2 regions of the Shewanella alkalitolerans genome follow, and region 2 is predicted to be linked to the other one. Evidence: predicted binding sites of a transcription regulator. Region 2 holds the regulator's gene; the other holds the start of a gene.
What was found. Region 2 encodes LexA, which represses DNA repair genes until DNA is damaged. Its sites were predicted from a motif close to TACTGTATNNNNATACAGTA; they were not measured.

Region 1: the regulator LexA is predicted to act here: its motif matches at 1,145-1,164, upstream of K0J45_RS11730 (DNA topoisomerase III).

What each region holds. Positions count from the first base shown of each region.
Region 1 is NZ_CP080422.1:2,651,668-2,655,809, forward strand. Features, by position in the region: gene K0J45_RS11730 (DNA topoisomerase III) at 1-1,132, opposite strand, end outside; gene K0J45_RS11735 (hypothetical protein) at 1,284-1,559, shown strand; gene K0J45_RS11740 (methyl-accepting chemotaxis protein) at 1,681-3,798, opposite strand; gene purF (amidophosphoribosyltransferase) at 3,987-4,142, opposite strand, start outside.
Region 2 is NZ_CP080422.1:135,142-139,283, reverse strand. Features, by position in the region: gene nudE (ADP compounds hydrolase NudE) at 1-98, opposite strand, end outside; gene yrfG (GMP/IMP nucleotidase) at 196-870, shown strand; gene lexA (transcriptional repressor LexA) at 967-1,584, shown strand; gene K0J45_RS00630 (cell division inhibitor SulA) at 1,581-2,090, shown strand; gene coxB (cytochrome c oxidase subunit II) at 2,489-4,054, shown strand; gene ctaD (cytochrome c oxidase subunit I) at 4,064-4,142, shown strand, end outside.

The DNA of each region.
Region 1 (4,142 bases), 2.0 Mb from region 2:
TGGCATCGTTCCAGGCCTTGGAGACTATCTTAAGATCCGGCGCGGGGCACTGGGCCGTGAGTTCGCCTGCCCCCTTGAGTACGGCATCGATTACCCTGGGGGCCAGGGCCAGCTGCTCCTTGGGCAGATAACGGCTGTCAGAGCGCGGATAGGTGATCAGCTTATGTTTCTCATACAGTGACTGACAGGTATCGAGCACCGTCTTGGCGCTCATGCCGAATCGCTTCGCCGCATCTATCTGCAGCGACGACAGGTTATAGGGTAAGGGTTGTCCCTGCTGCTTATCTTTGGCCTGCAGATCCGTCACCTTGGCAGCTTGCTCTGTGATCCGTCCCACTACGTTTTCCGCCAGACGCCGCGACAGCACACGCCCCTCCTCATCCATGTAGGGCTGACAGGCCTCACTAGGCTGCCACTTGGCCTTAAAATGCGCTTGTTCTTGGGTATAGAGATTGGCCAGCACCTCATAGAAAGGCTTGCTGACGAAATTCTCAATGGCCTCATCGCGGCGCACCACCAGGCCTAAGAGTGGCGTCTGCACCCGACCGACTGAGAGCACCCCCTGATAGCCCACCTTACGCCCCTGCAGCGTATAGGCGCGGGTCATGTTCATGCCATAGAGCCAGTCGGCACGGGAGCGCGCCAAGGCCGAGGTCGACAGGGGGATAAACTCACGGTTGCTACGCAGCTGCCCTAGGGCGCGTTTGACAGCCTGAGGGTTGAGGTCGCTCACCAGCAGGCGCTGGGTCTGTTCTAGCTTGTCGCCCTTGACCCCCAGATAGGCGATCACCTCATCCACCAGCAGCTGACCTTCACGGTCAGGATCCCCGGCGTTCACCAACTGACTGGCCTGCTTGACCAATTTTCTCAGTACGCTGAGCTGTCCCCGTGTCTTGCTCTTAGGGGTCATCTTCCACTGCTGCGGCACTATGGGCAGGTGGTCGAACGACCAGGACTTAAAGGCAGGATCATAGCTGTCGGGCTCGGCCTGCTCCAGCAGGTGGCCTATGCACCAGGAGACGGTGTCGCCATTGGCCGCCGTGATATAGCCCTCGCCCTTCTTGTGGGGTTTAGGTAACACATCGGCGATTGCCCGCCCAAGACTGGGTTTCTCTGCTATGTATAGGATCATGCTGACATCAATTACTGTATAAATTAACAGTAACTTTAAACCACTCGCGGCCTTGGCGCAAATAGGAAAGGCGATCTCATGCTTACTTGTAAATTTAGTTGAGAACAATTCTCACTAAGAGCTAGTCTAAGGGCTATTCACGGAGGCCGATATGCACACACGACTCAAGACCCCACAACGACCCGAACGCCTACTGATTTACGCCACGCTGATGACGACGGCGCTGCTGTTACTCTCGCTGTCATCCTCCCTCTTTCCCTGGCGCCTGGATCCTCTGGTGCAATTTAGCCTGCTGCTGTTGTTAAGCTGCGCCGGCACCCTGTTTGCCCTCGCCCGCCATGGCGCACACCATAGACCGGCCCTTGGACTACTCTTCGGCCTCTGGCTAATGGTATGGGTAAGCCAGGGGTTGCTCATGCCGGTGTGATCGCTAACCTGCGCTTGCCTCTATAAGCTAAACTTAGCTCTGCCGTGCATTCGATGCGGCTGCCATCTGGCCACAAAAAAGGCGCCTCCCAGGAGACGCCCTATCACAATGCCAAGACATTTTAGGTCTTTAACTTGCCCAGCTGCTGGTGCTGTTGCTCTACAAGGCCCGCCAGGCTGGCACTGCTCTGCTGGGCCTCGTCGGCGAGTCTCGCCAGCTCGGAGGCGGAATCTGAGATGCCTGTGATGTTACGGCTGACCTCTTCGGTGACGGCACTCTGCTCCTCGGCCGCGGTGGCGATATGGGTCACCTGGCTGGAGACCTCCTGAATTTGATTCACTATGGTGTTGAGTGAACTCAGGGCCGACTCTGTCTGGGCCACGGCGCGCTGAGCACCATCCACCCCTTGGTCGATGATCTGCGAGGCACTGTTGACCTCGCGCTGCAGCGCCTCGATCAACTTGCCTATCTCATCGGTCGAACTCTGGGTCTTGGAGGCCAGCGCGCGCACCTCATCGGCGACCACGGCGAAGCCCCGGCCTTGTTCACCGGCGCGGGCGGCCTCGATGGCGGCGTTAAGTGCCAGCAGATTGGTCTGCTCGGCGATGGCGCTGATCACCTCGAGGATCTTGCTGATGTTGGTGCTGCTTTCCGCCACCTTACCCACGGCCTCCTTGGCCAGCAGGGATTCTTGAGACATATGAGTCACATAGCTCATGGCCTGGCTCAGGCTGTCTTCACCTGCCTTGACGTTGAGGGTCATCGCCTCGGTTTCCGACGCCGTCTGCTCAGACGCCTTGGCCACCTCGAGCGCGGTGGCGCTCATCTCATTAACTGCGGTTACCACACTCTCGATATCACTGTACTGACGATTGACGCTGTTGTGGGTCTGCTGAGCTATCTCCGCCGCCACCTGACTCTCGGCCTGCGAGCGTGACGCCAGCTCCTTAAGCTCGCCGATCAACAGCCTCAACTTATTGATAAAGCCGTTGATGCCACCGCCCAGGGCGATGAGTTCGGCATGGGACTCCACTGTGACCTGCTGGGTCAGATCCCCTTCGGCGCTGGCTAAGTTCTCCACCCGGCTCTGAATCACCTTCAGCGGCGCGACAATAGAGCGGATCACTAGGCTAATGGTAACCACGGCAATCAGCGAAACGATGACGCCTACGATCAGCAGCAGGCTGCCCAGAGAGCTGGCCATGGCAGACATCGCCTTATCCATGGCATTCGCCGCCTGATAGGCGTCGGCCTTGGCCACCTCAATTACCAACGACCACTGCGCCTTGGCGAGCGGGATCTCGATAGGATAGGCAACTATGATGTTATCCCCCTGCTCCAGATAACCGCCCTGGCGATGCAGCCCAGTCAACTGACTGGCGAGCGACGGGGCGATAGACTCGCCCAGTGGACGCGCCTTCTTATCATAGTGGCTGGCCGCCACCACTAAACCCTTCTGGCTCAGCAGGGTCACCTTGGCCTTGCCCTGATACAGGCTGGCGGAGAGCTCGTCGATCAGCTTCTGAAACACAGGCAGATTAACATCCACGCCAATTACGCCGCGAAAGCTGCCGCCCACCACCACAGGCACGGTTAAGGAGGTCATCAGCGCCGTGTTGCCTGGGCTGATCTCATACAGGTAGGGCTCCATCAGACAGGGCTGCTTAGTATCCTTGGCGCACAGGTACCATTCGGCCTCGCGCACGCCAAACTCCTTGAGAGTGGCATCATACTTCTCGCTGGCGTCATCCACCTGCTGATGCTCGACGCTGCCATCATCGCTGCGGGTGTAATAGATCTCCAGGGTACCCACCTCGGGTACGCTGTGACTGATCTTCTGGGTATAGTCGCCGTCGCGGCCATCGTAGCCGTTGGGCTCAAACTGGGCATACATAGAAGAGAGCTGACTGTTTTTTCGCAGCACGCCGGCCACCGACTCCTCTACCCCTTCCCTCGATAGCGGCTGGCTAGCGGCGCTCTGCTCTATCATGCCGGCAAACGAAAAGGGGATCCGATAGGCCTCGTTGATAAAACCCGCCACCCGCTCGCCATACTCACCGGCCCGGGCACTGAGGCGCTGGCGAGTTTCATCATGCAGCGCACCTTGCACCTGGCCCGCCAGTTGCGCGTTTTTATCGCTGAGCGACCACCAGAGGCTGAAGGAGAGGATGGCGACTATGATCAAAAACAGCGCTGAGGTGATCCAAAGCAACTTAGTACTGATGGACAAGTGTTTCATTTATCACTCCTAGGGATGACGGCAGGCTTGAGGCTTAATACTTTCACTCATTAAACATAGCACTAAAGCATTAAAACACCATGCTATCAGGTATTTAATTAGCCTTGCAGGGTAAGAGATGTAGCAAAATGCCCCATAAAAAAACCGACCTCTAGGGGTCGGTTTTTAGCTGACGCATGTGCTATCCCTTAGGGATGACAGACGTTATGTAGCTCTAAGTTAGTGCCGATATCCTTGATGCGATTGGCCTTGGCATCGTCATTACGCAGCTGGGTCAGGTGATCCAGATAGGCCTGATCCACGTCGTTGGTAATATAGTTACCGTCGAATACCGAAGTCTCGAA
Region 2 (4,142 bases):
ACCTGGTTCGAAAATTTTAAATGCACCTGCTCTATCTGAAACAGACGGCTCTGGGCAACAACTTCGGCATGTAGGATCTGCGGCTTTTTGTCCGGCATGAAACTTCCTGATAAAAATGGCGTTTGCTTAACCACTCAATCTTACTATGATGGGCCTAATCCACAACTCAAACCAAGGAATTTTTTTACTCGCTTTATGTTTCCCTGGAATAAGATAGATACCGTGCTGCTGGATATGGACGGCACCCTGTTGGATCTGCATTTCGACAACCATTTCTGGCTTAGCCTGGTGCCTCAGGCCTTGTGTGAACAAAGGCAGATCCCAAAGGCCGACGCCCAACAACTGGTGGAGGATGCCTACGCCAAGGTGTTCGGCACCCTGGAGTGGTATTGCCTGGAATATTGGCAACAGGAGCTGGGTTTAGACATCCTGGCTTTGCACCACACTCTGGTGGACAGGATCCAGCTGCGTCAGGACAGCATGCCCTTTCTCACTGCACTGGCCAGACACAGCAAGCGGCGCATCTTGGTCACCAACGCCCATCCCCACAGCCTGGCACTGAAACTCGAGCATACAGATCTGGCTAACGGGCTCGATGAGATGCTCTCGAGTCACGCCACCGGCTATCCCAAGGAACACCCACAATTTTGGCGCCACCTGTTTAATCAGTATTCCCTGGATCCCAGCCGCTGCCTGTTTATCGACGACAGCGAGCCCATACTGCAGGCAGCCAAGCAGGCCGGCGTCGGCTACCAGCTGGGGATCAAGAATCCCGACAGCCAGAAGCCTCACAAACAGTTTGCCGACTTCCCGGCCATCGACGATTATCATCATCTGCTGCTCTCCCTTGAAAAGGCCAGACTCGGCTAATCGCTTGATGGGATTGGGAGAAAATCTGGTTAATACTTGCACTGTATAAAATACTGTATATACTGACAGGTACTGTATGGAAAGACAGGATTAATCATGAGACCCTTAACCCCGAGACAAGCCGAGATTTTAGATCTGATAAAACGCAATATTGCCGACACGGGCATGCCGCCTACCCGTGCCGAGATTGCGCGTCGATTAGGCTTTAAGAGTGCCAACGCCGCCGAGGAACACCTCAAGGCCCTGGCAAAGAAAGGCTGCATCGAAATCATGCCCGGCACCTCACGTGGCATCAAGCTGACCCAAGAGGAAGAGCCAGAAGATCTCGGCCTGCCCCTTATAGGTCAGGTAGCCGCCGGTGAGCCCATCCTGGCCCAGGAGCATGTGGAGCAACACTATCAGGTTGACCCTAGCATGTTCCGCCCCAGCGCCGATTTTCTGCTGCGCGTCAGGGGGGACAGTATGAAAGATATAGGTATTCTCGAGGGCGACCTACTGGCGGTACATAAGGTAGAACAGGCAAGAAACGGCCAGATAGTCGTGGCCCGCGTGGAAGATGATGTAACGGTTAAACGCTTCGAGAAACGTGGCAGTACCGTCTACCTGCATGCTGAGAATGAAGAGTACTCCCCTATCGTGGTGGATCTCACCACCCAGAGCCTGAGCATCGAAGGCCTGGCCGTCGGCGTGATTCGAAATGGAGACTGGCAATGAACAACCTAATGGGCATGGCGCCACGCCATCCAGGGCTGTGGGTCGATCTCGACAGCTCACTAAAGCGCGGCGATGGCAACACTATCTCGACTACGGCAAGTTCGACCCAGGGCAAGCAAGAGCTGCAGGCCCTCACCCCGGAGCTAGCCAGACTCAGTCAGCAGGGGCAATGGGTGGTGTTGATCAGCCCACCTAACATAGGCTACAAGCAGATGCTGGCCGACGGCGGTGTGCGTATGGATCGCATCCTACTGGTACACAGCAAAGATGAGGTCGAAACCCTGTGGGCGATGGAAAAAGCCCTCACAAGTGGTACATCCAGTGCGGTGATCTGCTGGGCACAAACCCTGGATGCCCGTGACAGTCGTCGCCTACAGATAGTTGCCAAGAATACCCGCGCCCTGGGAGTGGTGATCGAAGATGCGAACGGTCACTTACCTGCCAACCCTTTTCCCCAAGAGGATCTCGGCGGCCAGACCTTGAGTCTGTTCGGTTCAATACACTGATATTCCGCGCTCTACCTTTCCATACAGACGCCCCGCAAGGGGCGTTTTTGTGTCTGTTTTGTTTAGCAAAATAAAATAAAAGTGATCTTGATCAATATTTAAACAGCCATTAAGTTAGTAAGAGATATCAACGATTATTTGTTATATCGCACAATTTGGTTGTCGGCTTGAGCGGCGAAAATGAACCTGTAATACCTCGCCCACAGAAGCTGAAATTGGTCTGATATATTCAGCCGTAAGTGCAAGCGTGGTCACCACCAGCAGAACAAGAGATTCACCACCGACGCACTTTGAAGTCATCGTTGCTTTTTTGGGAACTGAAGAGTTTGCATAGAGCCGAGACATACTGTGTGGCTCTTCTTTGTAGTTGCCTTCGCAATTGACAGAGGAGAAGTCTAGTGAAGCAAGTGTTGTGTTGTTTGCTGGCGTTGCTATTTACGCCCACCATACTCGCAGCAGATATGCCCCTGAATATGACATCAGGGGTCACAGAGATCAGCAATAAGGTGTTTAGCCTTCATATGACGATTCTCTATATCTGTTGTGCCATAGGCCTAGTCGTCTTTGGGGTGATGATCTACGCCATCATCAACCATAGGCGCTCTAAGGGTGCCGTCGCGGCAAACTTTCATGAGAGCACTAAGGTAGAGATCGCCTGGACGCTCGTCCCCTTTGTCATCTTGATCCTCATGGCCATCCCAGCCACCAAGACCCTCATCGCCATGGAAGATCCCAGCAATGCCGATCTCACCATCAAGATCACTGGCTCCCAATGGAAATGGCACTACAGCTATTTTGATCAAGACATCAGCTACTACAGCCTGCTGGCGACTCCCAGAGAACAGATAGAGGGCAAGGAGACCAAAGGCGAACACTATCTGCTTGAGGTCGACAAGCCACTGGTATTGCCGGTTAATCGTAAGATACGCTTCCTGATGACCTCGGAAGATGTGATCCACTCCTGGTGGGTGCCGGCCTTCGCAGTGAAGAAGGATGCTAATCCCGGCTTTATCAACGAGGCCTGGACCCGCATCGACAAGCCAGGCATCTACCGTGGCCAGTGCGCCGAACTTTGCGGTAAGGATCACGGCTTCATGCCGATCGTAGTGCAGGTGCTTTCCGAGGCCGATTTCGACAACTGGATTGTCGAGCAGGAGGCACAGGCCAGCGCGGCCGCCGCCGAGGCGCAGGCCGCACTGTCGAAAACCCTGTCGAAAGAAGAGCTGATGGCTCAGGGCGAACAGGTCTATATGGCGCGCTGCGCCGCCTGCCACCAGCCAAATGGTGCCGGCTTACCTGGCGTCTTCCCGTCACTCATAGGCAGCCCAATCATCAAGGGCCCTGTTGCCGATCACCTAGATGTGGTGCTACACGGCCGCTCCGGCACAGCGATGCAGGCCTTCGCCCAGCAGCTCACCGCCACAGAGATTGCCGCAGTGGTTACCTTCGAGCGAAACGCCTGGGGTAACGACACGGGCGATACGGTGCAGGCAGCCGATGTCAACCAGGCAAACTCAGGCGCATCGAACGGGGCTAATACAGGAGCAGATACAGCTGCCGAAGCGGTTCAATCTGTGCCTACCCCGGCAGCCGAATCGAGTGCGGCAGCAAGCTCCGCCGCCGAGGAATCTCAAGCACCTGTGTTAGACGATCTGACCATGGACGAGCTGATGGCCAAGGGTGAAAGGGTATATCTCGGCCACTGCGCCGCCTGTCATCAGGCCACCGGCATGGGATTACCCGGCGCCTTCCCCGCCCTAAAAGGCAGCGCCATCGCCACAGGACCAGTTGAGAATCACCTAGACATAGTGCTTCACGGTAAGCCTGGCACCGCCATGCAGGCTTTCGCCAGTCAGTTAACGCCACAGGAAATCGCCTCTGTGATCACCTATGAGCGTAACGCCTGGGGTAACAACACAGGCGACATGGTTCAGGCAACAGACGTCAATCAACAGGGTCAATAGGGAGGCATTATGAATGCAATTACGCGTGAAGCAGATATGGATGCCACTCATATTGGCGAACATTCGACCCACCATGAGGAGCACCCGA